3 regions of the [Enterobacter] lignolyticus SCF1 genome follow, and region 3 is predicted to be linked to each of the others. Evidence: riboswitches for the same ligand, from Rfam matches in the RefSeq annotation. Region 3 holds a riboswitch; each other region holds the start of a gene.

Evidence for each region. Region 3 has a riboswitch for thiamine pyrophosphate ahead of thiM (hydroxyethylthiazole kinase). Riboswitches for the same ligand answer to the same signal wherever they lie in the genome.
Region 1: it holds a riboswitch for thiamine pyrophosphate, as region 3 does, so the genes downstream of both, thiC (phosphomethylpyrimidine synthase ThiC) here and thiM (hydroxyethylthiazole kinase) in region 3, are expected to answer to the same signal.
Region 2: it holds a riboswitch for thiamine pyrophosphate, as region 3 does, so the genes downstream of both, thiB (thiamine ABC transporter substrate binding subunit) here and thiM (hydroxyethylthiazole kinase) in region 3, are expected to answer to the same signal.

Annotation. Positions count from the first base shown of each region.
Region 1 is NC_014618.1:4,488,864-4,498,965, reverse strand. Features, by position in the region: gene thiH (2-iminoacetate synthase ThiH) at 1-673, opposite strand, end outside; gene thiG (thiazole synthase) at 673-1,440, opposite strand; gene thiS (sulfur carrier protein ThiS) at 1,442-1,642, opposite strand; gene ENTCL_RS20835 (HesA/MoeB/ThiF family protein) at 1,626-2,381, opposite strand; gene thiE (thiamine phosphate synthase) at 2,374-3,009, opposite strand; gene thiC (phosphomethylpyrimidine synthase ThiC) at 3,009-4,904, opposite strand; TPP riboswitch at 4,985-5,085, opposite strand; gene ENTCL_RS20820 (Rsd/AlgQ family anti-sigma factor) at 5,141-5,644, opposite strand; gene nudC (NAD(+) diphosphatase) at 5,741-6,514, shown strand; gene hemE (uroporphyrinogen decarboxylase) at 6,554-7,618, shown strand; gene nfi (deoxyribonuclease V) at 7,628-8,299, shown strand; gene ENTCL_RS20800 (YjaG family protein) at 8,342-8,932, shown strand; gene hupA (nucleoid-associated protein HU-alpha) at 9,119-9,391, shown strand; gene ENTCL_RS20790 (DUF1481 domain-containing protein) at 9,398-10,096, shown strand.
Region 2 is NC_014618.1:3,922,539-3,932,640, reverse strand. Features, by position in the region: gene araB (ribulokinase) at 1-351, opposite strand, end outside; gene araC (arabinose operon transcriptional regulator AraC) at 565-1,416, shown strand; gene ENTCL_RS18280 (DedA family protein) at 1,541-2,308, shown strand; gene thiQ (thiamine ABC transporter ATP-binding protein ThiQ) at 2,316-3,008, opposite strand; gene thiP (thiamine/thiamine pyrophosphate ABC transporter permease ThiP) at 2,992-4,602, opposite strand; gene thiB (thiamine ABC transporter substrate binding subunit) at 4,578-5,561, opposite strand; TPP riboswitch at 5,592-5,697, opposite strand; gene sgrR (HTH-type transcriptional regulator SgrR) at 5,734-7,392, opposite strand; gene sgrT (glucose uptake inhibitor SgrT) at 7,480-7,635, shown strand; gene ENTCL_RS18255 (sugar efflux transporter) at 7,741-8,919, shown strand; gene leuD (3-isopropylmalate dehydratase small subunit) at 8,950-9,555, opposite strand; gene leuC (3-isopropylmalate dehydratase large subunit) at 9,566-10,102, opposite strand, start outside.
Region 3 is NC_014618.1:1,688,784-1,698,885, reverse strand. Features, by position in the region: gene ENTCL_RS07975 (nucleoside permease) at 1-1,127, shown strand, start outside; gene ENTCL_RS07970 (ADP-ribosylglycohydrolase family protein) at 1,124-2,131, shown strand; gene ENTCL_RS07965 (PfkB family carbohydrate kinase) at 2,125-3,078, shown strand; gene ENTCL_RS07960 (GntR family transcriptional regulator) at 3,052-3,798, opposite strand; gene thiD (bifunctional hydroxymethylpyrimidine kinase/phosphomethylpyrimidine kinase) at 3,835-4,635, opposite strand; gene thiM (hydroxyethylthiazole kinase) at 4,632-5,411, opposite strand; TPP riboswitch at 5,449-5,545, opposite strand; gene ENTCL_RS07945 (ArsR/SmtB family transcription factor) at 5,622-6,317, opposite strand; gene ENTCL_RS07940 (amino acid-binding protein) at 6,320-6,712, opposite strand; gene ENTCL_RS07935 (antibiotic biosynthesis monooxygenase family protein) at 6,716-7,030, opposite strand; gene ENTCL_RS07930 (alpha,alpha-trehalose-phosphate synthase (UDP-forming)) at 7,120-8,526, opposite strand; gene ENTCL_RS07925 (glutamine synthetase family protein) at 8,536-9,825, opposite strand.

The sequences.
Region 1 (10,102 bases), 2.0 Mb from region 3:
GCGCGCCGAGGCCAATCTTGTCGATACCGGCCCTGCCGAGCCGGTCCGGCGTTTCCAGCCGCCAGAAGAAGTCCTGCTTGTTGCCTTTGAGGTGGTGCCGGGCATATTCCGCTTCATGATAGGTTTCCTGATAGACCATCACGCCGTCCAGACCGAGCGTTTTCAGCTCGGCGTACTCGGCCTGGGACAGGGGCTGTACCTCCATTTGCAGCGAGGCGAACCGGCGGCGGATGGCGGGAAGATGGCGGCGGAAATAGTCCATGCCGACCTTGCTCTGATGCTCCCCGGTGACCAGCAGCAGATGCTCAAACCCGAGCGCGCGAATGGCCTGACATTCCCGGGCTATCTCCTCTGCGTCCAGCGTTTTGCGCCTGAGGCGGTTGCTCATGGAGAAGCCGCAGTAGGTGCAGTCGTTGGCGCAGAGGTTGGAGAGGTACAGCGGAACGTAGAAGTTGACGGTGTTGCCGAAGCGCTGCCGGGTCAGCCGCTGCGCGCGCTGCGCCATCGGCTCAAGGTAGCGGCTGGCGGCGGGCGACAGCAGCGCCATCATGTCGTCCCGGCTGAGTACGCGCGCATTCAGCGCCCGTTCCACGTCAGCGACGGTTTTGCTGTTGATGCGCAGGCGAATATCGTCCCAGTCCAGTTGCCGCCAGCGGTGGGTAAAAGTCTCCATCACAGCGCCTCCAGAAAGCCGGTCAGCGGGCTGGTGGCCTGGGCATGCAGGCTGCGCGCGCCCGGCACCGCTCCGCGGGCCAGTACACCGGCGTCGACGGCGAGACGAAACGCGTGCGCCATTTTCACCGGGTCATCGGCAACGGCGATAGCCGTATTCACCAGCACGGCGTCGGCGCCCATTTCCAGCGCCGCCGCCGCATGGCTGGGGACGCCGATTCCGGCGTCAACCACCACGGGAACGTTGGCCTGTTGAATGATGATTTCCAGCATCGCCCGGGTCTCCAGCCCCTGGTTGGAGCCTATCGGCGCGCCCAGCGGCATCACCGCCGCGCAGCCGACCTCCTCCAGCCGCTTGCACAGCACCGGATCCGCGCCGCAGTAGGGGAGAACCACGAATCCTTGCCTGACCAGACGCTCTGCCGCCTTCAGCGTTTCGATAGGGTCCGGCAGCAGCCAGCGCGCGTCGGGATGAATTTCCAGTTTAAGCCAGTTCGTCCCCAGTGCTTCCCGCGCAAGCCCGGCGGCGAATACCGCTTCCTCGGCCGTTTTGGCGCCGGAGGTATTGGGCAGCAGCGATACGCCCGCCTCCAGCAGCGGCGCGAGGATCGCATCGTTACGCTGACGCAAATCCACGCGCTTCATCGCCAGCGTCACCAGCTGGCTGCCCGACGCGCGGACGGCATCGACCATCAGCTGCGGCGTGGCGAATTTCCCGGTGCCGGTGAACAGATGCGACTCAAAAGTTTTATCCGCAATACGTAACATCTCAGCCTCCCGCGATAACCTGAAAAAGCAGAATGGCGTCGCCGTCCTGCAACAATTGCTCATCCCACTGCGCGCGGGGGAGAATCTGTTGATTGAGCGCCAGCGCCATACCGGGTCTTAACAGCTGCAGCTGCGTCAGCAGCGCGGAAACGCTCAGCGCGGACGAGCACTCCACGCTCTCCTCGTTAACGATGATTCTCATGCTGGCCTCCGCATACCGGACAGCCGTCGGCGCGCCTGAGCATCAGGGTGCGCCAGCTGTTGGCGCGGGCGTCAAACAGGCGCAGCGCGTCATGCTGTGTCTCCATGCCGCAGAGCAGCTTAATGGTTTCCAGCGCCTGGAGCGCACCCATGACCCCGACCACCGGACCCACGACTCCGGCGGTACGGCAGTTGCGCTCCGGTTCGGCATCGTCCGGCCACAGGCAGCGGTAGCAGCCGTGCGTCCAGGGCGGTGTCAGCACCATCATCTGGCCGCCGAAGCCGACGGCGCTGGCGGTAATCAGCGGCGTGTCCGTTTTCACGCAGGCGGCATTTATCGCCTGGCGCGTCGCCATGTTGTCCGTGCAGTCGAGCACAACGTCGGCGCGTGCGACCTCGCGGGCCAGCGCTTCCCCAACGAGGCGCTCCTGGAGCGCAATCAGCGAAATGCCGGGATTCAGACGGGACAGGCGCGCCCGGGTGGCCTGTGATTTCGGCTGATTTATGTCATCAGCGGTAAACAAAATTTGGCGCTGCAGATTGCTCAGGTGTACGTCGTCGTCGTCCGCCAGGACCAGCGTGCCGACCCCGGCGCCCGCCAGATACAGCGCGGCGGGCGATCCCAACCCGCCGAGCCCAACAATTAGCACCCGGCTGGCGAGCAGCCTTTCTTGCCCGTCGATGGCGATGTCCTCCAGCAGAAGCTGTCGGCTATAGCGCATAAAGTCGGCGTCATTCATTGCCTGCCCCCGCCATATCAAGCAGCTGCGCGGTGGCCAGCTGCCAGTCCGCCGCCTGGGTAATGGCGCTGACCACCGCGACGCTGCCGACGCCGGTCGCCAGGACCGACGGCGTGCGCTCAAGGCTGATGCCTCCGATGGCGACGGTCGGGTAATTCGCCAGCCGCGTAATGTGCCGCGTAAGCTGCTCCAGCCCCTGCGGCGCAGAGGGCATCTGCTTGGTCCGCGTCGGGAAGACGTGGCCGAGCGCGATATAGGAGGGGCGCGCCGCCAGCGCCACGTCGATCTCCATATCGTCATGGGTGGAGACGCCAAGGCGCAAACCGGCGGCGCGAATAGCGGCCAGGTCGGTGGTCTGTAAATCCTCCTGGCCAAGGTGCACGCCGTAGGCCTGATGGCTAATCGCCAGCCGCCAGTAATCATTAATGAACAGCCGGGCGTTGTAGCGACGGCCAAGCGCGATCGCCGCGACGACATCGGCTTCCACCTCGTCGTCGCGCTTATCTTTGATGCGCAGCTGAAGGGTGCGTACGCCTGCGTCCAGCAGGCGTGCAATCCATTCCACGCTGTCGACCACCGGATACAGGCCTAAACGAAACGGCACCGGCGGAAAATCGGGCTGGTACATCAGGCTTTCTCCTTACGCAGATAAATTTCCCCGCCCCTGGCGCGGAAGTTCTCCGACATATCCGCCATGCCGACTTCTATCGTCTGTGCCGCGGCGTAATCGCGCACTTCCTGGCTGATTTTCATCGAGCAGAATTTTGGTCCGCACATCGAGCAGAAGTGGGCCACTTTGCCGGATTCCTGCGGCAGGGTTTCGTCGTGATAGGCGCGGGCGGTGAACGGGTCGAGCGCCAGGTTGAACTGATCTTCCCAGCGGAATTCGAAGCGCGCTTTCGACATCGCGTTATCGCGAATCTGCGCGCCCGGATGGCCTTTCGCCAGGTCGGCGGCGTGGGCGGCAATCTTGTAGGTAATCAGCCCCTGCTTCACATCCTCTTTATTCGGCAGGCCGAGGTGCTCCTTCGGCGTGACGTAGCAGAGCATGGCGCAGCCGAACCAGCCGATCATCGCCGCGCCAATGCCGGAGGTGAAGTGGTCGTAGCCCGGCGCGATGTCGGTGGTCAACGGTCCTAAGGTGTAGAACGGCGCTTCGTGGCAGTGCTCCAGCTCTTCGGTCATATTGCGGCGGATCATCTGCATCGGCACGTGACCCGGGCCTTCAATCATCACCTGTACGTCGTACTCCCAGGCGATTTTGGTCAGTTCGCCCAGCGTGTGCAGTTCGGCAAACTGCGCTTCATCGTTGGCATCCTGAATCGAGCCCGGACGCAGACCGTCGCCCAGCGACAGCGAAACGTCATAGGCGGCGCAGATTTCGCAAATTTCGCGGAAGTGCTGGTAGAGGAAATTCTCCTGGTGATGCGAGAGACACCATTTCGCCATGATAGAACCGCCGCGCGAGACGATGCCGGTCAGCCGTCCGGCGGTCATCGGCACATAGCGCAGCAGCACGCCCGCGTGGATAGTGAAGTAGTCCACGCCCTGCTCGGCCTGCTCCAGCAGCGTATCGCGAAACGCCTCCCAGGTGAGATCTTCGGCGATCCCATTGACCTTCTCCAGCGCCTGGTAGATCGGCACGGTGCCGATCGGTACCGGGCTGTTGCGCAGGATCCACTCGCGGGTCTCGTGGATGTAGCGGCCGGTGGAGAGGTCCATCACCGTGTCTGCGCCCCAGCGCGTTGACCACACCAGCTTTTCGACCTCTTCTTCAATCGACGATGTGACCGCTGAATTGCCGATATTGGCGTTGACCTTCACCAGGAAGTTACGGCCGATGATCATCGGTTCGGATTCTGGATGGTTGATGTTGGCGGGGATGATGGCGCGCCCGGCAGCCACTTCGTCACACACGAATTCCGGGGTGATATTCTCCGGCAGACGGGCGCCGAAGCCTTCGCCAGGATGCTGGTGGCGCAGCGTTCGGCTTCGAATCCGCTCGCGGCCCATGTTTTCACGAATGGCGATAAACTCCATCTCCGGCGTGACGATCCCCTGGCGGGCATAGTGCAACTGGGTCACGCGTTTGCCCGCTTTGGCGCGCTGCGGCGTCAGCAGGCCGGTGAAGCGCAGTTCATCGAGACCGTCATCCGCCAGGCGCGCTTTGGTATACGCAGAGCTGCGGTCCGTCAGCGCTTCGCTGTCGTTGCGAGCGGCAATCCACGGCTGGCGCAGCTTTGCCAGCCCCTGCTGAACGTCGATCGCGATATCCGGATCGCCGTACGGGCCGGAGGTGTCATACACCGGGATCGCTTCGTTATCTTCAAACTGCGGATCCTCTTTGCTGCCGCCAATGAGCGTTGGGCTAAGCTGAATTTCCCGCATCGGGACGCGGATATCCGTCTGAGAGCCGGTAATGTAAATACGTTTTGAGTTCGGGAAGGCGGTGCCTTCGAGCGTATCGATAAAGCGTTGGGCCTGTGCGCGCTGTTCGCGGCGGGTCAGTTTTTGTGCAGACATAGCTCATTCCAGAAAGTAAGGACGTGGCTTGTCAGACGACGGATGAAGCAAGAGGCGAGATCGCCAGAAGGCGATACAGCAGCAGTGTTACTCTTGTTCCCTTCGCAGGTATTAGCCTGATCAGGTTCCGCGGATCCCGAATAAACGGTCTCAGCCCAACTGGGCACTCCGACAAGATAAACCCTCGCCCGTATGGCGAGGTAGTGTATGTAAACTACGCGTTAACGCTTAAAATCTCAAGCCGGACGTGCAATATGGCCCGCGTTATTGGCGCCGCCCTTAAGACGGTGATCAAAAGCCAGCACAATAAGCCGGTCTTCCAGCGTAAAGCGGGCGTCCAGCGCTTCGCCAAGGCTTGAAAGCGCCTTCTGGAACGCCATGCAGTTGTCGTCATCGATGGCGTTTTCCAGGCTGGAATCATAGATATCCATGATCTGCTGGGTATTGGCCTCCAGCAGCGGATAAATCTTGTTGGTGGCTAAAAGTGGGTTATCGCCTTCCATTTTACCCACAATGCGCTCATAAATATTGAAGTGACCGGCGGAGAGATAGTCGACCAGACTTTGGCAAAAATCGTCCAGCGCCTTTTCGTTAAGGCGCATGTATGAGCCTTTACCCGGCTTAATGCCGACCAGGTTGTAGTAGGCGACGAGCAGATGTTTACGTACCAGCAGCCAATGGTCGATGAAGTGATTATTTCCACCCACGCGTTCTGTCAGGCTTTCTAATTGGTTTAGCATGATTGACTCCGCACGTTTAAGATTGAAAACTGCTCAGACCAATATGTAAAAATAATGTAAACACGTTGCCAGTGAAGCGAAGGTAGTGCAATAGACATGGATCGAATAATTGAAAAATTAGATCGCGGCTGGTGGATCGTCAGCCACGAACAAAAATTATGGCTTCCTCGCGGTGAAATACCATACGGCGAAGCGGGAAATTTCGATCTTGCGGGGCAGTCCGCAATGCGGATCGGCGAGTGGCAGGGCGATCCTGTCTGGCTCGTGCAGCAGGCGCGCCGTCACGATATGGGCACGGTGCGTCAGGTGCTCGATCAGGACGTCGGCCTGTTCCAGCTGGCCGGTCGCGGCGTGCAGCTCGCCGAGTTCTACCGTTCCCACAAATTCTGCGGCTATTGCGGCCATACCATGCGGCCGAGCAAAACCGAGTGGGCCCTGCTGTGCAGCCACTGCCGCGAGCGCTACTACCCGCAAATCGCGCCCTGCATCATCGTCGCTATCCGCCGGGACGATTCGATTCTGCTGGCGCAGCATACCCGCCATCGCAACGGCGTCCACACGGTCCTGGCAGGCTTCGTCGAGGTCGGGGAAACCCTTGAGCAGGCCGTTGCGCGCGAAGTGATGGAAGAGAGCGGCATTCGGGTGAAGAACCTGCGCTATGTCACCTCGCAGCCGTGGCCGTTCCCGCAGTCGCTGATGACCGCCTTTATGGCGGAATACGACAGCGGCGACATCGTTATCGACCCGAAAGAGCTGCTGGAGGCGAACTGGTATCGCTTCGACGGTCTGCCGCTGCTGCCGCCGGCGGGCACCGTCGCGCGCCGCCTGATCGAAGATATGGTGGCAATGTGTCGGGCAGAGTACGAGTGATGGTACACTGACCGCCTGACGCATAAAGGAACTGCAAACATGACCGAACTGAAGAACGATCGTTATCTGCGTGCGCTGCTGCGCCAGCCTGTTGATGTCACGCCGGTGTGGATGATGCGCCAGGCGGGCCGCTATCTGCCGGAATACAAAGCGACAAGGGCGCAGGCGGGCGATTTCATGTCGCTGTGCAAAAATGCGGAACTGGCCTGCGAAGTGACGCTGCAGCCGCTGCGCCGCTATAAGCTTGATGCGGCGATCCTCTTTTCGGATATTCTGACCGTTCCTGATGCGATGGGGCTTGGCCTCTATTTTGAAGCTGGCGAAGGCCCGCGCTTCACCTCGCCGATCGCCAGCAAAGCGGATGTCGAAAAGCTGCCGGTTCCCGACCCGGAGCAGGAGCTTGGCTATGTGATGAACGCGGTGCGTACCATTCGCCGCGAGCTGAAAGGCGACGTCCCGCTGATCGGTTTTTCCGGCAGCCCGTGGACGCTGGCGACCTACATGGTGGAAGGCGGCAGCAGCAAAGCGTTCACCGTGATCAAGAAAATGATGTACGCCGACCCGCAGGCGCTGCACCTGCTGCTCGATAAGCTGGCGAAAAGCGTCACGCTGTATCTGAACGCGCAAATCCGCGCGGGCGCGCAGTCGGTGATGATTTTCGATACCTGGGGCGGTGTGCTGACCGGGCGCGACTATCAGCAGTTTTCACTCTATTACATGCACAAAATCGTCGACGGCCTGCTGCGGGAAAATGAAGGCCGCCGGGTGCCGGTGACGCTGTTTACTAAAGGCGGCGGGCAGTGGCTGGAGGCAATGGCGGAGACCGGGTGCGACGCGCTGGGCCTCGACTGGACGACGGACATCGCCGACGCGCGCCGTCGGGTGGGCGATAAGGTCGCGCTGCAGGGCAATATGGACCCGTCCATGCTGTACGCCCCGCCGGCGCGCATTGAGGAAGAGGTGTCCACGATCCTCGCCGGTTTTGGTCACGGCGAGGGCCATGTTTTCAACCTTGGGCACGGTATCCATCAGGATGTTTTGCCGGAGCATGCGGGCGCGTTTGTCGACGCGGTACACCGCCTGTCGGCGCAGTACCATCGGTAAGGACGCGATATGGATCTGGCGACGCTTCGCCTGCAGCAGCAGACCCTGGCATCCTCGGTGATCCGCGAGGATCGGCTTGATGTCGATCCGCCCCGCTGGATCGGCGGCGCGGACGTTGGGTTCGAACAGGGCGGAGAGATCACCCGCGCGGCGATGGTGGTGCTGAGCTATCCGGCGCTTGAGCTGGTGGAGTACAAAGTCGCCCGCATCGCCACCACCATGCCATATATCCCCGGTTTTCTCTCCTTTCGCGAGTATCCCGCGCTGCTGGCGGCGTGGGAGCAGCTTGCGCAAAAACCGGATCTGCTGTTCGTCGACGGTCACGGTATTTCTCACCCCCGGCGCCTGGGCGTCGCCAGCCACTTCGGGCTGCTGGTGGATGTGCCGACGATTGGCGTAGCGAAAAAGCGGCTGTGCGGCAAGTTTGAGCCTTTGTCTGCGGAGCCCGGCGCGCTGGCGCCGCTGCTGGATAAAGGCGAACCGCTGGCCTGGGTGTGGCGCAGCAAGGCGCGCTGTAATCCGCTATTTGTTTCTACCGGTCATCGTGTGAGCCAGGATAGCGCGCTGGCGTGGGTGCAGCGCTGCATGCGGGGCTACCGTCTGCCGGAGCCGACGCGCTGGGCCGACGCCGTCGCCTCGGAGCGCCCGGCGTTTCGCAGGCTGCAAGCAATTCAGCCCTGATTCAGGTACACTTCCGCTAATTACCGATTCTGAGATCTCATCATGTTACAAAACCCGATTCATCTGCGCCTGGAGAAGCTGGAAAGCTGGCAGCACGTCACCTTTATGGCCTGCCTGTGCGAGCGTATGTACCCGAACTACGCCATGTTCTGCAAGCAAACGGAGTTTGCCGACGGGCAGCTGTATCGCCGTATTCTCGATCTGGTCTGGGAAACGCTGACGGTGAAAGACGCGAAGGTCAACTTCGACAGTCAGCTGGAGAAGCTGGAAGAGGCGATCCCCGTCGCGGATGATTTCGACATGTACGGGGTCTATCCGGCGATCGACGCCTGCGTGGCGCTCAGCGAGCTGATCCACTCCCGTTTAAGCGGTGAAACCCTCGAACACGCCGTGGAGGTGAGCAAGAGCTCAATCACCACCGTCGCCATGCTGGAAATGACCCAGGCGGGTCGGGAAATGACCGATGAAGAGCTGAAAGAAAACCCGGCCGTAGAGCAGGAATGGGACATTCAGTGGGAAATATTCCGACTTCTGGCCGACTGCGAAGAACGCGATATTGAGCTGATCAAAGGGCTGCGGGCAGACCTTCGCGAGGCCGGCGAGAGCAATATCGGTATAATTTTTGAGCAATGAGACCAGAAAACGTGATTTACCGCCTGATTTGTCATGCCTGAAGGCTTCACATCTGCCCCCCGTCTGGTCTACATTTGGGGGGCGAAAAAAAGTGGCTATCGGTGCGTGTATGCAGGAGAGTGCTTTTCAGGCATTTCCGTCGCACTCGATGCTTAGCAAGCGATAAACACATTGTAAGGATAACTTATGAACAAGACTCAACTGATTGATGTAATTGCGGACAAGGCTGATCTGTCTAAAGCACAGGCAAAAGCTGCTCTGGAATCCACCCTGGCTGCTATTACTGAGTCTCTGAAAGAAGGCGATGCTGTACAACTGGTTGGTTTCGGTACCTTCAAAGTGAACCACCGCGCTGAGCGTACTGGCCGCAACCCGCAGACCGGTAAAGAAATCAAAATCGCCGCAGCTAACGTGCCGGCATTTGTTTCTGGTAAAGCACTGAAAGACGCCGTTAAGTAAGACCGCGTGGCAGCGAACAGTTTTAACGAAGGGGCGGTTTCGCCCCTTTTGTCTGGCTGGCGCCGTGCGTTAGTGCTGGCAGGCGTCGTGCTGCTCTCTGCCTGTAGCCGTCAGTCCGCGCTGCCGCCGTTTACCGCCAGCGGCTATGCCGATAATGAAGGCGCTGTGCGCATCTGGCGTAAGGACAGCGACGGCGAAACCCATCTGCTGGCCGCGTTCAGTCCGTGGCATAGCGGAAACACGTCCCTCAGCGAATATCGCTGGCAGGACGACACCCTGTCTCTCATCGAACTCAACATCTACGGCAAACCGCCGGAGCATGTGAAGGTGCGCTTCGACTCCCGGGGCGATCTCAGCTTTATGCAGCGTGAAGTCGATGGCCAAAAGCAGCAGCTTTCCAACGACCAGATCGCCCTGTACCGCTATCAGGCCCAGCAGATTCGCCAGACCAGCGATGCCCTGCGTCAGGGGCGCGTCATGCTGCATCAAGGGCGCTGGCATAAGGATGGCTCCGTCACTACCTGTGAAGGGCAGACGGTGAAGCCCGACCTCGACGGTCAGGCGATAAGCCATATTGAGCGCCGCCAGAGCCACTCCACGGTGGAGCTCAGCGTGGCATGGCTGGAAGCGCCGGAAGGTTCACAGCTGCTGCTGGTGGCGAATGAAGACTTTTGCACCTGGCAGCCGAAGGCAAAAACCTTTTAACGCGGG
Region 2 (10,102 bases), 2.2 Mb from region 3:
CACAAACATGGCGTTGGGGTTCTCGGCGAACTCCGGGCGCAGCGCCAGCACATTGCCGTGTTCATCAATGGGCGCTGGCGTTGAGCCGGTGCTGTCGACGCCGATGCCAATGACGCTGGCGCGTCCGGCGTCGCCCAGTTCGCCGAGCACCTGCGCCAGCGCTGCCTCCATCGCCTCAATGTAATCAAGCGGGTGATGGCGGAACCGGTTGTTGGGCGCATCGCAAAAGCGGCCCTCCTGCCAGCGGGGATACTCTTCTACGGCGGTCGCCATCTCCTGGCCGGTGGCGCAATCCACCGCCAGCGCCCGCACCGAGTCACTGCCAAAATCGAGGCCTATCGCTATTGCCATGCTGGTTGCTCCCTACTAAAACGGACATGCAGCAACAGTAGATTTCAGCGGAAAAAAGCGTCAGGTTTGAACCGCTAATCTTATGGACGATATTGCTGTGACAAGGCAAAGTGTGACGCCGTGCAAATATTCTTTCAGGCTACTTTTGCCTTTTACGCTTCGCTGGCAATATGGACAATTGATTTCCCCTGAGCGTGATGATGGAGACTTTTCATGGCTGAAACGCAAAATGATCCTCTGTTGCCTGGCTACTCATTTAATGCCCATCTGGTGGCGGGATTAACGCCGATCGAGGCCGACGGCTATCTCGATTTTTTCATCGACCGGCCGCTGGGTATGAAGGGATATATTCTCAACCTGACCGTGCGCGGTGAGGGGGTTATCAACAATCAGGGGCATCAGTTCGTCTGCCGTCCCGGCGATATGGTGCTGTTTCCGCCGGGGGAAATTCACCACTATGGCCGCCATCCGCTGGCCGGCGAGTGGTATCACCAGTGGGTGTACTTCCGCCCGCGCGCCTACTGGCAAGAATGGCTGTCGTGGCCGACGCTGTTCGCGCAGACCGGGTTTTACCGCCCGGATGAAGCGCATCAGGCGCAGTTCGCCGGGCTGTTCGGGCAAATTATCGAGGCCGGACAGGGCGCCGGGCGCTATTCCGAGCTGCTGGCGATCAACCTGCTGGAACAGCTGCTGCTGCGGCGGGTGGAGGCCATCAATGAGTCCCTGCATCCGCCGATGGACAACCGCGTGCGCGACGCCTGCCAGTACATCAGCGACCATCTGGCGGACAGCCAGTTTGATATCGCCAGCGTCGCGCAGCACGTCTGCCTGTCTCCGTCGCGCCTGTCCCATCTTTTCCGCCAGCAGCTTGGCGTGAGCGTGCTGAGCTGGCGCGAAGACCAGCGTATCAGTCAGGCCAAGCTGCTGCTCAGCACCACCCGCATGCCGATCGCCAGCGTCGGGCGCAACGTCGGTTTTGAGGATCAGCTCTACTTTTCCCGCGTTTTTAAAAAATGCACCGGCGCCAGCCCCAGCGAATTCCGCGCGGGTGTTAGTAACGTGTGAAAAAAAAGTGAACCAGAAAGCCTGCTCCGGCATCGAACCTGTAAACTATTCAGACAATTGATGGCTTGACGGCATAGCCATCGCTCTGGAGAATCCCTGCTTCTTTTCGCCAACCGGACGCCTTATGCAAGCTTTGCTGGAACATTTTATCACCCAGTCGGTGATGTACTCGTTGATTGCGGTGGCGCTGGTCGCGTTTCTGGAATCACTGGCGCTGGTGGGGCTTATCCTGCCGGGCACCGTGATGATGGCGGCGCTCGGGGCGCTTATCGGCAGCGGCGACGTGAATTTCTGGCAGGCGTGGCTGGCGGGCATTATCGGCTGTCTGATGGGGGACTGGATCTCCTTCTGGCTCGGCTGGCGCTTTAAAAAGCCGCTGCACCGCTGGTCGTTCATGAAAAAGAACAAAGCGCTGCTCGATAAAACCGAGCATGCCCTGCATCAGCACAGCATGGTGACGATTCTGATTGGCCGTTTTGTCGGGCCGACGCGTCCGCTGGTGCCGATGGTCGCCGGGATGCTCGACCTGCCGGTCGCGAAATTCGTGCTGCCAAATATCATTGGCTGCCTGCTCTGGCCGCCGGTCTACTTTTTACCGGGGATCCTCGCCGGAGCGGCTATCGGCATTCCGGCGGACGCGCAGAGCGGCGGCTTTAAGTGGCTGCTGCTGCTGGCGGCGCTGCTGCTGTGGCTTGCCGTCTGGCTCTGCTGGCGCCTGTGGCGCAGCGGTAAATCCGGTATCGACAGGCTGACCCGCTATCTGCCCCGCGCCCGGCTGCTGTGGCTTTCGCCGCTGCTGCTCGGGCTGGCCGCGGCGGCGCTGGTGGCGCTGCTGCGCCACCCGCTCATGCCAGTGTATCTGGATATTTTAGGTAAGGTCGTCAGCCGCTGACGTCGTGTCACAGCCCAAGGAGCGGCGAGGCGCTGGCCTTACCGCTCAGCAGCTCGGCGGTGGGGCCATCCCAGGCGATGCGCCCGTCGGCCACTACCAGCGAGCGCGCGGCGATGCGTGCGGCGTCCTCGACGCTGTGGGACACCATCAGCAGCGTTAGCTGCTGGCGACGGCAAACGTCGCCGACCAGCTGCAGCATCTCCTGACGCAGCGCCGGGTCGAGCGCGGAAAACGGTTCATCCAACAGCAGCACCGGCTGCTCGCGCACCAGGCAGCGCGCCAGCGCCGCCCGCTGCCGCTGCCCGCCGGAAAGCTCCCCCGGCAGGCGCTCCAGCAGTTCGGTAATGTTCATCTGCGCGGCGATGGTCTCCAGCGCGCTCCGCTGCTGCGCGCTGAGCCGCAGTCCCGGCGTCATCCCCAGCCCGATATTCTGGCGAATGGTCAGATGGCTGAACAGGTTATTTTCCTGGAACAGCATCGATACCGGACGTTTTGACGGCGGGGTATGGGTATGATCCTCTCCCGCTATTGCCAGCGTGCCGCTGACCGGCGCCAGGAAACCGGCGATCAGGTTCAGCAGCGTGCTTTTCCCCGCGCCGCTGGGGCCGAGCACGGCAATCTGCTCGCCGGGGGCGGCGGCGAAGGTAAAGCGCATCGGCAAATGCTGATACAGCCAGGTGATATCATTGAGTTTTAGCATCGCGGCCCGGTAGTTTCTCGATCACGGTAAAAAGCAGGAAGCAGAGCAGCAGCAGCAGCAGCGCCGTTACGGCGCCGTCCTGGCTGCGGTAGGCGCCAATCTGCTGATAAAGATAGAAGGGCAGCGTGCGGAAGTCATCGTTGCCGAACAGCGCCACAACGCCGAAATCGCCAATCGACAGCACGCAGGCAAACGCCAGCGCCTGCGCCAGCGGCCGTCTGAGAGCGCGCAGCTCGACAATACGCAGGCGGTTGAATCCCTGCATGCCCAACGACTGGCACAGCGGGCCGTAGCGGGCGGTGATATCCCGCATGGGGGTTTCCAGCACCTTCAGCGCATAGGGGATAGCCATCAGCGCGTTGGTGAAGATGACGATGCCGTCAGCAGAGGCGGGGAGGCCAATGCTGTTGTTGAGCAGCAGGAAAAAACCGGTGGCCAGCACGATGCCGGGCATCGCCAGAATCAGCGTACCGCTAAGCTCCATGGCCTGTCCGGCCAGCGAATGCTGACGCGCGCGCAGCTCGCGGCTGCTCCACAACAGCATCATTGTGAGGAGCAGGCTGAGCAGCCCGGCGGCGATGGCGATGCGCAGCGAGGTCCAGAGCGCCCGCCAGAGCACCGGGCGCGAGAGCACCTCGGCCAGGCTGCCGTTAACGCCGTCGACCACCACCGCCAGCAGCGGCGGCAACAGCAGCAGCAGGGCGATAACGATCAGCGCGCCGTCGGCGATACGGCTGTGCAGGCGGTCGTCGGGATCGCGCCAGCCGCGGTGGTGGGTAAACCCCGGCGCCACCGATTTGCTCAGCCGCTGGCTGAGCAGCATCAGCCCGAGGCAGCACAGCATCTGGATGAGCGCCAGTATGGCCGCCCGTCCCGGATCGTAGTCAAAGCTGAGCGCCTGATAGATGGCCAGCTCAATGGTGGTGGCCTGCGGGCCGCCGCCGAGCGACAGCACCGTGGCGAAGCTGGCGAAACAGAGCATGAAAATGAGCGCCGCGACGGGCGGGAGCTGCCGCCGTATCCACGGCCATTCGACGAAGCGGAAGAAGCTGAAGCCGCGCATGCCGAGCTGGGCGGCCAGCTGCCGCTGCTCGCCGGGGATCTGCTCAAGCGCCTGCAGCAGCAGGCGCGTCGCCATCGGCATGTTGAAAAACACGTGGGCCAACAGGATGCCCTGCAGGCCATAGGGTGAAAACGTCCACTGCCAGCCGGCCGCGTGAAACAGCTGCGCCAGCCAGCCCTGGCGGCCATAGACGCTAAGGATGCCGAAAACGGCGACCAGCACCGGCAGAATCAGCGTCATCGCGCACAGCCGCAGCAGCGCCTGACGCCCAGGGAAACGGCGCCGGTAAAGGGCGCGGGCGAGGAAAATCGCCGGGACCACCGACAGCAGCGCCGACAAAAATGCCTGCCAGAAGGAAAAGCGCACCACGTGCCAGAGATAGCTGTCCTGCAGCAGCGCGCCCCATGCGGCTTCGGGCGCATTCAGCCATAGCGCCAGAAAGGCCGCCAGCGCGACGGCCACCATCAGCATGGCGACCGTCAGTCCCGGGATAAGCCAGCCGGCGATCAGTGGCTGGCGGCGCGAAGCCATGCGCTAATCCAGTTCTGGCGCTCGTGGTCAACCTGCTGCGGCGTATATTCCAGGGTTGTGGCGGGTTTGACCAGGCCGTTAAAGCCGTCCGGCAGCGCGACCTGGGTCACCGGGTACATCCAGTTGCCGGTCGGAATTGCCGTCTGGAAGGCCGGTGACACCATAAATTTCAGGAACTTTTCCGCCAGCTCCGGCTGCTTGCTGGCAGCGGTGCGGGCGGCGACCTCTACCTGCAGGTAGTGGCCTTCCTCGAAGTTGGCCGCCGCGTAGTTATCCTTCTTCTCTTCGATGATGTGGTAGGCCGGAGAGGTGGTATAGCTTAACACCAGGTCGCTTTCGCCTTTCAGGAACAGGCCGTAAGCCTCGCTCCAGCCCTTCGTGACGGTGACGGTTTTCGCGGCCAGCTTCTGCCAGGCGTCCGGCGCTTTGTCGCCGTAGACTTTTTGCATCCACAGCAGCAGGCCGAGACCCGGCGTGCTGGTGCGCGGATCTTCGTAAATCACGCGCCATTTCTGCTCGCTTTCAACCAGCTCTTTTAAGCTTTTCGGCGGGTTTTTGAGCTTGTTTTTGTCGTAAACAAACGCGAAGTAGCCGTAATCAAACGGTACGAAGGTGTCATTGTTCCAGCCGCCAGGCACGGTGACCGAGGAGGAGGGAACGCCGCTTTTTGCGAACAGCCCGGTATCGGTTGCCGCCTGCAGCAGGTTATTATCCAGCCCCAGCACGATATCCGCTTTGCTGTTTTTGCCCTCCATACGCAGGCGGTTGAGCAGCGATACGCCGTCTTCCAGCGCCACATACTTCAGCTCGCAGCCACAGTCGGCTTCAAACGCTTTTTTCACCGCAGGCCCCGGGCCCCAGTCGGCGGAGAAGGAATCGTAGGTATAGACGGTCAGAACAGGTTTAGCGAACACGGGCACGCTTACGAGCGCCAGCAACGGCAGGAGTTTTTTTAGCACTTTGCACCTCAGAAAATGGGTGGCAAAGGATTTTGAGTGAGCCTCAAATCCCTTCGCCGGCGTTATCCGGATCAGGTTCGACGGGTATCTTCTCAGCACGCATAGCCGTTGGCCTGCAGCACCCCGTTGAGAACGGCGCTATTGTAATAAGTTTGTAAGTTTTCAGGAAGCGTTATGGTTCCGGCGGCGCAAACCAGGCGGATTTAAAGTCAAACCAGCCAAGGGTGTTCATGCGCAGCCCGCGCATGCTGCGCTGTCCCTGGATCCTAAGCCAGTGGTGGATGAGCGGGACTATCGACTGCTGGGCGATAAGCTGCTGGCACCAGCCGGCGAGGTTCATGTCTCCGGCCTGCCAGCGGCTGGCGTCGGCCTGCCAGTCAAGCGGGATGCACTGCTGGATAAGCGGCACCTCATACAGCTGGGCGAAAAGAGAGAAATCCAGCGGCAGCGTGAAGTTTGCGCTGTTGAGCCACATATCGCTGCAGGCGTCGCCGCGATGCCACTCGTCGTAGTCCAGCTCCTGAATCTCCAGCCTGACCTGATGTTGCGCCAGCAGCCGCTGCATGATGACGGCAATATTGCGGTGTTCGAGGTGCTCCCGGTAATAGGTAATGGTCAGCGTTTCCAGCCCGGCGGGTTTTTCCCCCTTTTGCGGCCGGGCGTGGTGCCAGCGCGGCAGCAGACCGTAGGCCGGAAACCAGTAGCCCTGATACTGCTCATCGGCGTGATAGAGCAGGTTGGCGGGAGAGAGTATCTGGCTTACCCAGCGGCGCACCGCCGGGTGCACGCCTTTCGGCGTGCGGGCGTCGAACAGCAGGTAATAGCAGCCTTCTTCAAGACGGCTTTCAACCGCTTTTTCCTCGTCTTCCGTCGATCCTTCCAGCGTCAGGCCGCAGGTGACCTCTTCGCCGATTTCCGGCAGCACCCAGACGTTCACTTCGTCAATCAGCGCGCGATAGCCGAAGTAATCGTCAAAGGCGTGAATTTTCAGCTGGTTCAGGTTGTTGCGCGCCACCGCATAGGGGCCGGTGCCTACGGGCAGGCTGGCGAAGTGGTTCATCGACTCCCATTCGCGCGGCAGGATCATCGCCGGTACATAGCCCAGCAGCCACGGCAGCCAGCGGTCAGGTCTTGCCAGATGGATATCCAGCGTCCAGGCGGTGGGGGAGATGATGCGGGTGATGTGGCTGTACAGCGGCAGCGAATTAATGCGCTGTAGCGACGCGATCGCATCGTCCATATCCAGCTCGCGGCCGTGATGGAAATGAATGCCAGGACGCAGGTAAAAGCGCCAGTGCAGCGGCGAAATCTGCTGCCAGTGGTGGGCGATATCGGCTTCCAGTTCCCCGTTTTCCTCATTTATCCGCGTCAGGGCGCTGAAGATCTGCCGGGCGATGTGCGTTTCCGAGCGGCGAAGGGGCGTACCGGGCAGCAGATTGCGCATCGGGCGGTAGTAGAGCACGCGCAAAATATGCCGCCCCTGGCGAAAGCTTCTGCCCAGATGGGACACCAGCATCTGGCGTACCGCCGATTTATCGCCGACCAGCTGCACCAGCTGATCGATCCGGTCCTGCTCCAGCAGATCCTCCGCCCTCTGCTGCTGCAGCGCCAGCCCGGTATAGAGGAACGTCAGGCGCGACCGTTTACCGCGCCCGGCCTCCGCCTCCCAGGTCAGCCAGCCGCGCTCTTCCATAGTGTTGAGCAGCGTACGCATATGGCGGCGGGAACAGCTTAACAGCGCCGCCAGCTCGTTAAGGGTGGTTTCCTGGGCATGGCCATCGCAGCACTGCCACAGGCGGATGAACTGTTGTTGCAAGCGACCAGAAGACATAAAAGGGGAACTCCTGACGAAAACTCAGCAATTTATTAATCCCTATATTAAGCCAATAATCGTCTGCGATGAAGCGAGGAGGTGAATATGCAGAAGTCATCAACACACCGGTTTTATCAGCACTATTTTTTAGCGACGCAGGGAGCGTCATGGCTGGCCCGCCTGCTGGCAGGAGAGCGGCTGAAAATGCTCGAAGAACTGATGCAGTGGAACGTTACGGCTCCGACTTCTGAATCTCATTGATTTGCCTTAATCATGTGTGACTGAGTATTGGTGTATAACATCACCCGCCAGCAGATATTTTCTGCTGGCTTTTTTCGTTTTTTCCTCTGCTGATAGGGATAGCTCATGCTCTGGCTGATGACGATGGGACGACGTCTGAACGGCGTTTACGCGGCTTTTATGCTGGTCGCTTTCATGATGGGCGTGGCGGGCGCGCTGCAGGCGCCGACGCTGAGCCTGTTCTTGAGCCGGGAGGTCGGCGCGCAGCCCTTCTGGGTCGGGCTGTTTTATACCGTCAACGCCGTCGCCGGGATCGCGGTCAGCCTGTGGCTGGCGAAGCGCTCCGACCGCCGGGGCGATCGCCGTACGCTGATACTGTTTTGCTGCCTGATGGCGGTAGGCAACGCGCTGCTCTTCGCCTTCAACCGCCATTATCTGACGCTGCTCACCTGCGGCGTGCTGCTGGCGTCGCTGGCCAATACCGCTATGCCGCAGCTGTTCGCGCTGGCGCGCGAATATGCCGATAGCTCCGCGCGGGAAGTGGTAATGTTCAGCTCGGTGATGCGCGCGCAGCTGTCGCTGGCGTGGGTGATTGGCCCGCCGCTGGCGTTCATGCTGGCGCTGAACTACGGCTTTACCGCCATGTTTTCGATTGCCGCCGCGATCTTCGCCATAAGCCTGGCGCTGATCGCGTTTGCGCTGCCCTCCGTGGCCCGCGTCGAACCTCCTGCTGAGCGGGTCGTGGCGCAGGGCAGCGGCTGGGGCGATAAAAACGTCCGCATGCTGTTTATCGCTTCCACCCTGATGTGGACCTGCAACACCATGTACATCATCGATATGCCGCTGTGGATCAGCAGCGCGCTAGGCCTGCCGGATAAACTTGCCGGGATCCTGATGGGCACCGCCGCGGGGCTGGAGATCCCGGCGATGATCCTGGCGGGCTATTACGTAAAGCGCTTTGGCAAACGCCGGATGATGATCGTCGCCGTTGCGGCCGGCGTGCTGTTTTATATCGGACTGATTCTGTTCCACAGCCGCGAAGCGCTGCTGGCCCTGCAGCTCTTTAATGCGGTGTTTATCGGTATCGTCGCCGGGATTGGCATGCTGTGGTTTCAGGATCTGATGCCTGGCCGCGCCGGGGCGGCAACGACGCTGTTTACCAATAGCATTTCCACGGGCGTGATTCTGGCGGGGGTGATTCAGGGGGCGCTGGCGCAAAGCGTCGGCCATTTCGCCGTCTACTGGATGATGGCGGCGATTGCGCTGGTGGCGCTGGTTATGACACTGCGGGTGAAGGACGTATAGACCGGGCGACATCGCCGCCCGGCTACAGCTTTAGCGCATAAACGCAGGCTGTTTTTTCTCGTAGGCCGAGATGGCGTCTTCGTGCTGCAGCGTCAGGCCGATGCTGTCCAGGCCGTTGAGCATGCAGTGGCGACGGAAAGCGTCGATGCTGAAGCGGTAGGTTTTCTCGCCAGCGCGGACCACTTCCGCCTCCAGATCCACCTCAAAGCGGATGCCCGGGGTGGCCTGCACCAGGGCGAACAGCTCATCAACCTGCGCTTCGCTCAGCGTGACCGGCAGCAGCTGGTTGTTGAAGCTGTTGCCGTAAAAGATGTCGGCAAAGCTCGGCGCAATGACCACCTTAAAACCGTAGTCGGTCAGCGCCCACGGCGCGTGTTCGCGGGACGAGCCGCAGCCGAAGTTTTCCCGCGCCAGCAGAATCGACGCCCCCTTATACTGCGGGAAGTTCAGCACAAACTCCGGGTTCGGCGTCTGGCCCTTGTCGTCAAGAAAGCGCCAGTCGTTGAACAAGTGCGCGCCGAAGCCGGTGCGGGTGACTTTCTGCAGGAACTGCTTCGGGATGATGGCGTCGGTGTCGACGTTCGCGGCATCCAGCGGCACCACCAGGCCCGTATGTTGGGTAAATTTCTCTGCCATGATGGTCTCCTTATTTCATGCTGCGAATGTCGGCGAAATGGCCGGTAACGGCGGCGGCGGCGGCCATCGCCGGGCTCACCAGATGGGTGCGTCCGCCGCGGCCCTGGCGGCCTTCAAAGTTGCGGTTGCTGGTCGAGGCGCAGCGTTCGCCCGGGTTCAGGCGGTCGTTGTTCATGGCCAGACACATGGAGCAGCCCGGCAGGCGCCATTCGAAACCGGCCTCGATAAAGATCTTATCCAGACCCTCCGCTTCCGCCTGCGCTTTTACCGGCCCGGAGCCGGGGACGACTAACGCCTGAACGCCTGGCGCAACTTTACGTCCTTTGGCTATCTCAGCCGCTGCGCGCAGATCCTCGATGCGCGAGTTGGTGCAGGAGCCGATAAACACCTTATCAATGGCGACATCGGTCAGGGGAACGCCTGGCTTCAGCCCCATGTAGGCCAGCGCTTTTTCGGCGCTGGCGCGCTCGACCGGATCGGCGAAAGAGGCCGGGTCGGGGATCGCGTCATTCACTGAGATAACTTGGCCCGGGTTGGTGCCCCAGGT
Region 3 (10,102 bases):
CTATCGCCGCCATCCTGTCGCCTATTCTCGTCGGCTCGCTGACGGACCGCTTCTTCTCCGCGCAAAAAGTGCTGGCGGTGCTGATGTTCGCCGGCGCCATCCTGATGTACTTCGCCGCGCAGCAGACCACCTTCAGCGGCTTCTTCCCGCTGCTGCTGGCCTACTCGCTGACCTATATGCCGACGATTGCGCTGACCAACAGCATCGCTTTTGCCAACGTCCCCGACGTCGAGCTCGACTTCCCGCGCATCCGCGTGATGGGGACTATCGGCTGGATAGGCTCCGGGCTGGTCTGCGGCTTCTTGCCGCAGATGATGGGCTTTGCCGATATTTCGCCCACCAACGTACCGCTGCTGATCACCGCCGCAAGCTCGCTGGTGCTTGGGGTGTTCGCCTTCTTCCTGCCGGATACGCCGCCGAAGAGTACCGGCAAGCTCGACCTGAAGGTGATGCTCGGTCTGGACGCGCTGGTGCTGCTGCGCGATAAGAACTTTCTTGTCTTCTTTGTCTGCTCATTCCTGTTCGCTATGCCGCTGGCGTTCTACTACATCTTCGCTAACGGCTATCTGACCGAAGTGGGGATGAAAAACGCCACGGGCTGGATGACGCTCGGCCAGTTCTCCGAAATCTTCTTTATGCTGGCGCTGCCGTTCTTCACTAAGCGCTTTGGTATTAAAAAGGTTCTATTACTTGGTCTTATCACCGCGGCCATCCGCTATGGCTTCTTCGTTTACGGCGGCGCAGAGCAATACTTCACCTATGGCCTGCTGTTCCTCGGTATCCTGCTGCACGGCGTGAGCTACGATTTCTACTACGTCACGGCGTACATTTATGTCGATAAAAAGGCGCCGGTTCATATGCGCACCGCCGCGCAGGGGCTGATTACGCTGTGCTGCCAGGGCTTCGGCAGCCTGCTGGGCTACCGCCTGGGCGGCGTGATGATGGAAAAAATGTTTGCATATAAAGAGCCGGTGAACGGACTGACCTTTAACTGGGCGGGAATGTGGACCTTCGGCGCGGTGATGATTGCCGTTATCGCCGTCCTGTTCATGCTGCTGTTCCGCGAATCGGATAAAGAGATTGTGGCGATCAATGACGCTACGCTGGCACAAGGGGAAGCAAAATGAAGGAACAACGAATTCTGGGTGCCTTATACGGTCAGGCGCTTGGCGACGCGCTGGGGATGCCATCGGAGCTATGGCCAAGAGCGCGGGTGAAGGCCCACTTCGGCTGGATAGACCGCTTTTTGCCCGGCCCGGCGGAGAACACGGCGGCCTGCTACTTTGGCCGCGCGGAGTTCACCGACGACACCTCAATGGCGCTGTGCCTTGCCGATGCGCTGATTGAGTGCGACGGCAACATCGTCCCGGACGTCATTGGCCGCCATATCCTGAAATGGGCGCAGGGATTCGACGCCTTTAACAAAAACGTGCTCGGCCCGACTTCGAAAATTGCGCTCAACGCCATCCGCGACGGTAAACCGGTGCGCGAGCTTGAGAACAACGGCGTGACCAACGGCGCGGCGATGCGCGTATCGCCGCTCGGCTGCATGCTGCCGACCGGGGATCTCGACGCCTTCATCGACGCCGTTGCGCTGGCCTCCAGCCCGACGCACAAATCCGATCTCGCCGTGGCGGGCGCGGTCGTCATCGCCTGGGCGGTATCGCGCGCGGTTGACGGCGCGGGCTGGCAGGAGATTGTCGACGCGCTGCCCGCCGTCGCCCGCCACGCTCAGGAAAAACGGATTACTACCTTTAGCGCCTCGCTGGCGCTGCGCATTGAGCTGGCCATCAAAACCGTACGCGAGGCCAACGGCGTAGAGTCCGCCTGCGAGCAGCTGTATCAGCTTGTCGGCGCGGGCACCAGCACCCTGGAGTCCGTCGCCTGCGCGGTGGCGCTGGTCGACCTTGCCGGTACCGACCCGAACCGCTGCGCCATCCTGTGCGCCAACCTCGGCGGCGACACCGATACCATTGGCGCCATGGCGACCGCCATCTGCGGCGCGCTCCACGGTATTGCCGGGATCAATCCCGAATTTAAGCAGGAGCTGGATGCGGTCAATCAGCTGGACTTCCAGCGCTATGCCGCCGCCCTGCTCCACTTCCGTCAGCAGCGGGAGGCGGTATGTTAGCCGGGAAACTCGCCCACCTGCGCCAGCAGCGCCCGGTGACGGTGATCGGCTCGGCGGTGATCGACGTCATCGCCGATGCTTACGCGCTGCCGTGGCGGGGCTGCGATATCGAACTCCAGCAGCAGAGCGTGAACATCGGCGGCTGCGCGCTCAACGTGGCGGTGGCGCTCAGGCGTCTTGGCATCAGCGCCTGCAACGCCCTGCCGCTCGGCCAGGGCGTCTGGGCGGATATTGTGCGCCACAACCTCGCCCGTCAGGGCATTGAAAGCGTGATTGAGACCGACGCCGGCGACAACGGCTGGTGTCTGGCGCTGGTCGAGCCTGACGGCGAGCGGACGTTTATGTCCTTTACCGGAGTGGAAAACGCCTGGTGCGACGACTGGCTGGCGCGCCTGCCCGAGGCCAGCGACGGGCTGGTGTATCTGTCCGGTTACCAGCTTACGGCGGCCTGCGCGCCGCTGCTGGTCGGCTGGCTGGAGTCGCACCCCGGCATGACCGCGCTTATCGATTTCGGCCCGCGGATTGCGGATATTTCCCCGGCGCTGTTCGCCCGGATTATGGCCTGCCGACCGATCGTCACGCTGAATCGCCAGGAAGCGGAGATTGTCGCCGAACGCGAGCAGCTGCCCGCCGGGACAACCGCCTTTGGTCGGGCGTGGCTGGCGCGCTTTGCGGCGCCGGTCATCGTGCGTCAGGATAAAGACGGCGCATGGTACTTCAGCGAACACGAGGAGGGGCTCGCCGCGCCGTTCGCCACTACGGTTGTGGATACCATCGGCGCAGGAGACAGCCATGCCGGAGGGGTACTGGCAGGGCTTGCCGCCGGGTGGACGCTTGCCGATGCGGTAACGCTCGGCAACGCGGTGGCATCCTGGGTGGTCAGCCGCCGCGGCGGCGACTGCGCGCCCACGCGCGAGGAGCTACTCCTCGCACACGAACACGTATAAATCGCTGCGGCAGTAGCTGATGCTGTATTCAATGGGTCGCTGCTGCTGATCGAGCGCGACCTGTTTTATCACCAGCACCGGGATTTTTTCATCCATTTTGATGTGCGACTGAAACTCCGCATCCGGCATCCGCGCGCTCACCCTTGAGCGCGTGCGCTGCGGGTAAATATGCTGGCTGCGAAAATAGTCATACAGCGAGATGCCGATAGCCTCCGCATCGGCAATCAGGTGCGCCGGCACCCACGACTCTTCAATCGATACCGCCTCTTCATCCACATAGCGAATACGCTTGAGCAGGAACACCTCGCTGCGCGGCGCGACGGCCAGCTGTTCCGCCACCTCCGCCGGGCATTCCACCACCCGTTTATTCACCCACAGGGTATCGGGCTTTTTACCGCGCAGCACCACCTGCTGCGAAAAACCCCGCGCCTCTTTCAGCGAATACTCGAAGATATTGTTGATCTGCGTGCCGTACCCGCGCGCGCGGGTGACCACGCCTTCATCCTCAAGCGTCTGCATCGCTTTGCGCACGGTGATGCGCGAGACGCCCGTCAGTTGGCTGAGATCGCGCTCGCCGGGCAGGATGTTGCCGTGCTCCAGCCAGCCGCTGCGCACGGCGTTTTTCACCGTTTCGGCAAACTTAAGGTACAGCGGCGTGTTGTCCGCCGCCGCAATGCGCTCGTTCAGTTGGCTGATAAGCCGGGTATGCGCTTGTTCCATCGGGTCTTTTCCTGGCAAGATTCTCCTGCCAGTATACTACCACCACGCGTGGAAATGGTGCACAGGGCCAATACCGTGACCGACCTCAAGGGTATCCGCCTGCGCCAGCGCGGCAGAGAGCCAGGCCTTGGCCTCCGGCACCGTTTCCTGCCAGCTGCGATAGCGCGGACGCAGCGCCGCCAGCGCCGCCGACAGCGTGCAACCGGTGCCGTGGGTGTTTTTGGTCGGCACGCGCGGCGCGGTGAACCGGTATTCGCCCTGCGGCGTAAACAGCCAGTCGGGACTTTCGGCATCCTCCAGATGACCGCCCTTCATCAGCACGGCGCCGCAGCCGAACCCGAGCAGCGCGCGCCCCTGCTCCAGCATCTCCTGCTCGCTGCGGGCGTGCGGCGCCGCCAGCAGCGCCGCCGCCTCCGGCAGGTTCGGCGTAATCAGCGACACCTGCGGCAGCAGACGGCGGCGCAGGGTCTCCACGGCGGAGGCGGAAAGCAGCGGATCGCCGCTTTTAGCCAGCATCACCGTATCCAGCACCACGTTACGGATCTGATAACGGGCAAGACGCTCCGCCACGACCTCGACGATATCCGTTTCTGCCAGCATGCCGATTTTGGTGGTATCGATGCGCACGTCGCTCAGCACTGAATCCAGCTGCGCGGCGACAAAATCGGGTTCGATACGGTATACCGACTGCACGCCGCGGGTATTTTGCGCCACCAGCGCGGTGATCGCCGAGCAGCCGTAGGCCCCCAGCGCCGAAAAGGTTTTCAGATCCGCCTGGATACCGGCGCCGCCGCTGGGGTCCGTACCGGCGATGGTCAGGGCATTAATGCGCGTCATGCCTGCACCTCCGCATACAGTGCGTCGACAAACGCGGCGACGAAGCTTCCCGGCCCGCGACCGTTTGCCGTCGCCACGCTCCCCGCCTGCTTCATCATGCCGCAGGCGGCGGCAACGTTATCCAGACGGTCGCCCGGCAGCGCAAGGCTTGCGGCCACCACGGCGGACAGAGCGCAGCCGGTGCCGACCACCCGGGTCATCAGCGGGTCACCGCCGGTCACCCTCGTCGTACGCGCGCCGTCGGTGATGTAATCCGCCTCGCCGGTAACGACGACGGTCGTCACCCACTGACGCGCCAGCGCCTGCGCCGCCGGTAGCGCGGTTGCCGCTTCATCGGTGGTATCCACCCCGCGCCCGCCGCGGCTCATCCCCGCCAGCGCCAGAATTTCCGAAGCGTTGCCGCGAATGGCCGCCGGCTTCAGGGCCAGCAGCTCACGGCAAAAATCGCTGCGTAGCGTTAGCGCCCCGACCGCCACCGGGTCAAGCACCCAGGGTTTGCCCTGAGCGTACGCGCTGTTCACCGCCGCACGCATCGCCTGCGCCCGGTCCCGGGTAAGCGTACCGACGTTTATCAGCAGCGCGTCGGCAACGGCGGCGAACTGCGCGGCTTCGTCATCATCGATAACCATCGCCGGCGAAGCGCCGATCGCCAGCAGCACGTTAGCGGTAAAGGTTTGCACCACGTCGTTAGTCATGCAGTGAACGAGCGGCGAATGGGTGTGAAACAGATGGCGGACGTGCGCGAGTTGCGCGGGACTAAGCAGGTCAGCTTGCATGGTTTGCTCCTGCCAGGCCGTGAAGAAGCGATAACCATGTGTTGGTCTCTGACTTCCCTACGCTGGCATTATCCAGATCAGGTGGTACGGGTATTTCTCAGCCTTCACAAGGAAGGGCACCCCGAGTCATCATGGGATTTGTTATCCCGCAGGCAGAGTACGGGAAGCAGTCAGGGATTACAAGCGCGGTTCAGGGCCGTCGCATCACGCTTAACAATCCACCTCAAAATAGCGCCTGAACGCCAGTTGACCGACTGAAGTGATGCGCACTTCGCGATATCCGGGCGTACGGGCGATCCAGCCCTTTTGTTCGACGTGCAGCAATAGCGCCGCACCGGCCATTCCGCCAAGATGAAAACGGCGCTCGCTCCAGTCCAGACAGGCTGAACACGGTTTGCGTCGCACGCTCTCGCTGAGCGTCACGCCCATCCGGGTAAACCCCGCCACGCCTTTGGGGGTTAACGCCTCGCCGTCGTCGGCGACCCACGCCTCGCGCAGCAAAAAATCAAAAATGGCCACCGCGACTTCACCGGCAAGATGATCGTAACAGGTACGCGCTTTGCGTAACGAAACGGGCGTGCTGCAATGCGCTGTCGCCTGCCATGTCAGCCCCATCATTTGCTCCAGCAAACCGGCAACGTCGCGGCCGGTAAGCCGAAAATAGCGGTGTCGGCCCTGCGAAAGACCGACGATGAGGCGGCTGTCGACGAGTTTACACAGGTGCGCGCTGGCCGTTGAGGGCGCAATATCCGCCGCTACGGCAAGCTCCGTCGCGGTCCACGCCCTGCCGTCCATCAGCGCGCACAGCATTTTCATCCGAGAGACGTCAGACATGGCAAAAGCGAGCCCGGCGAGCGCGCGCTCCTGTGATACCTGGGATTCAACGTCATCGGAATGCTTATGCATAATTATTGGTCCACGCTGGCCCAGCGCTGAGTCACCTCGCGGGCTTTCTGCACATTGTCGGTGATAAGAATAAGGTGATTTGCATGATCGCTGTACTGCGTCAGGATATTAACACCGTTTTTTGCAAGCACTGCGGCAATTTCGCCAAGCTCTCCCGGACGCGCTTGCCGAAGTTTGCGGATAATCGGCTCACAAACCGCGATGACCTCAACCCCGGCGGCCATAAGCACCTCGCGCGCTTTCATCCCGTCCTCAACGAGAAAATGCGCATGAGATACCTCGCCGACGCTAAACACGCCGCCGCCTTCAAGACCGACCCCATGAGCGCCGAGGGTTGTTCCCAGCAGCGCCAGCTGCCCCGGGCTGTTTTTCAGTATCACATGGACATCATACATCGCTTATTCTCCCCCCATAGCTGACTGATATTCTCTGAGTACCGTTGCAATACGAATGCGATAGCGCGTAAAAAGCGTGCGCTTTCCCTCTTCCTGCGCCGCTTTATGCAGAACGTTCTCCCGCCACGTCACCACGGCCTGTTCGTCCCGCCACCAGGAAAGCGACAGGATTTTCCCCGGCGTGGTCAGGCTCTGAAAGCGTTCAATGGCGATAAAGCCCTCCACGTCAGAGAGCAGGGGCTTAAGCTCTGCGGCCAGCGACAGATAGCGGGCCTGATTTGACGCATTGACCTCGGCTTCAAAAAGTACAGCGATCATTGTTTACTTCCTCCGGCAATGGGTGATGTAAACAAAGCATAATGGCCGCAGAAAACGATACTTCGTCAGCCGACGAAGTATCGCCCCGCTCAGTACAGCGACCTGCCGGCGAAAACGCGGTGATACGCTATCCGAGGCGCGCCGACGTCGGAATCGGGGTGTTCAAGAGCGGTACGAAACGCCTGATACCACCAGTGATTATCCTGTCGCCTGAGCGTTTCCAGTAGCTTCAGATGACGACGCTTACGCTCATGCAGCGGCATGGTCAACGCCGAGTGCAGCGCCTGCGCTGTTTCATCGGCATCATACGGATTGACGATCACCGCATCGCGCAGCTGCTGCGAGGTGCCGGAGAACTGCGACAGCACCAGCACGCCGGGATTTTCCGGGTTTTGTGCCAGCACAAAGGCTTTTGCCCCAAGGTTCATCCCCTCCGAGAGCGAGGTAAACATCCCCACCTCCGCCCTTGCGTAGAGCGAATACATCGTCTCCCGCGAGCAGAGATCGTTATGGATATAGTTCACCGGATACCAGCTGAAATCTCCGTATTGTCCGTTCAGCTCCCCGCAAAAGCGCTCGAGCTTATGGTGCAAGTCGTGGCTGGAATGCGGATGCTCCTGCGCCGGGTCGGAAATCTGCAGCAGGCTGACGTCGCGCATATATTGCGGCCAGTGGTTCAAAAACCGGCGCATCGCCTCCAGCCGGTAATGAATGCCGCTCATATCCGTCACGGTGTCGTTGCTGATAATAATACGGCGGCGATAGTCCGCCAGCGCGCTGCTCGCCCTCTTCGGCTCCGGTCGCGTTCCGGCAATCCCGCAGGGAAAAACGCCGACAGACACCAGATGACCGTTAACGTTGATTATCCTATCGCTGAGCCGCTCGGTGCGGTAATAGCGGCACAGGTAGGAGATAAAGTGACTGGCGTCGGCTGCGGACTGAAAGCCTATCAGGTCGTAATGGCACAGAGCCTGAATCATCCAGTCGTGCTCGGGCAGAGAGCGGAACACGTCGCCCGGCGGAAACGGCTGCTGGAAAAAGAAGCCGCAGCGGTTTAAATATCCATCCTCTTTAAGCCGCTGCCCGACGGCAATATGATGGTAATCCAGCACCCAGACCGCATCTTCATCACAGAGTTGTTCCGCCAGCATGTCGGCGACCGCCTGGTTATAATTTTTATAGGTAATAAAGTACTCTTTGCGATATACCGCAAGATCCGGTCGGTTATGAAATATTGGCCACATCGTTTTATGGACATAGCCGTGATAATAGTTGTCGTATTCGTTAGGCGATATATCCCAGCTACAGAACGTTGAGCCATTATCCTGATACTGGCTGCAGCCGCGCTTCTTTTTCCCCGGATTAATTTTTCCGTTCCAGCCCATTTTTACGCCGGGGTGTTTACGTAATATATCGTTAATCGCGTCGTCAAGAAGATCGCACGCATCCGTTTTTTCAGCCGCGCAGCGGCTGGCAAGCATAATCAGACGTGACATACCGTTTCCTCACTGGCCAATATCGTATTCGAGGGGAGTCACCTGGCGCTCAAACTGCGCGAGCTCGCGGCTGCGGCAGGCCAGCCACAGCTGCGAAAAAGCCTCCCCGAGACCGGCGGTGAGGTATTCGCACTGCCGGAACTGCTGCATCGCCTGCAGCGGAAAGAGCGGCAGGGAAGATTGCGCCGCGGGCGGCGCCTCCGCGCTGTCGTTATCGAGTCCGTACAGCACGCCGAGCAGAATGACCGCCACCACCAGATAGGGATTAGCGTCGGCCCCCGCCAGCCGGTATTCAATCCGGCGGCTGGCGTCGCTGGAGCAGGGAATGCGCAGCGCCGCATTGCGGGTGTTGTAGCCCCAGTCGTTAAACAGCGCCTCGGTTAAACTTTTACGCAGGCGGCGAAAGGAGTTCACGTGCGGCGCCACAATCGTCATGCTGGCCGGCATGAGCGTAAGCAGCCCGGCCAGGCTGCGGCGCAGCGTCAGGTTTGGGGCATTCGTCGGCGAACAAAACAAATTGTGACCGCGCGCATCGTTAAGGCTGACGTGGAAATGCATGCCGCTTCCCGCCTGCGCCGAAAAAGGTTTAGCCATAAAGCTGGCCTTCAGCGCCTGCTTCTCCGCCAGCAGCCGCGTCATACGTCTGAGCGTGAGCACGTTATCGCAGACCTTCACGACCTCATCGCTATGGGCAAGGTTGAGCTCGAACTGGTCGCTTTCCGCCTCGGCAACCAGCCCCGTGACCTCCAGATGCTGCGACCGGCTCAGCTGTTCAAGCGCATCGATGAATCGCTGATGCTGCTGCGGCATATCCAGATGGAAGCCGCCGCTATGGTGCGCCCCCTGCCGCACGGAGGTAAGGTAAAACTCCATCTCGGCGGCAATGACCGGATAGATGTCGCGGGCGTGCAGCAGCCCGAGGATGCGCGACAGGATGGCCCGCGGTTCCAGCTGGCAGGGCGAGCCGTCGGTCTGCTTCATCGTCAGCAGCAGCTGCGCGTGATGCTCGGGTTCGCGGGCGCAGGGCCGCAGTGAGCCCTTCACCGGCAGACACAGGCAGTCCGGCTCTTCGCTCATTCCGGCGGCTTCGCTGAAGTTCACCACGCCGCCGTCGCTGTCCATGGCGTACACGGACAGCGGGAAATAGCAGCCGCTCCCCAGCGACGCCAGCGCATCGCGGGTAACCCTTTTCCCCCGGACATTCCCGTTGATGTCATGCAAATAAATATCGATATAACGCGTGGCCGGATACTTTTTTAAATAGTCTTTCACTTCCTGCTGGAAATCATTATGGCTCACCGCAATACCCCCCGCTGCCAGCCATATTTTCTGACCATCATCGAGGAGCTCATCATTATTTCCATGCAAAACGCGAGGGGTATTTTTAAAAAAAGAAGAGCGCTGTATCGGGTTCATGTCATCATCTTTTGGTATGCCTGACGGCGATATCAAAATGCTATAGCAAAGCGCGCCGATGAAGTGTAAAAATCACATATAGATTACGCTGGCGCTTATAAATAAGCCGTAAATAATACCCGCCGGATTGATAACCCGGCGCGGTGGGTTCACACTATCC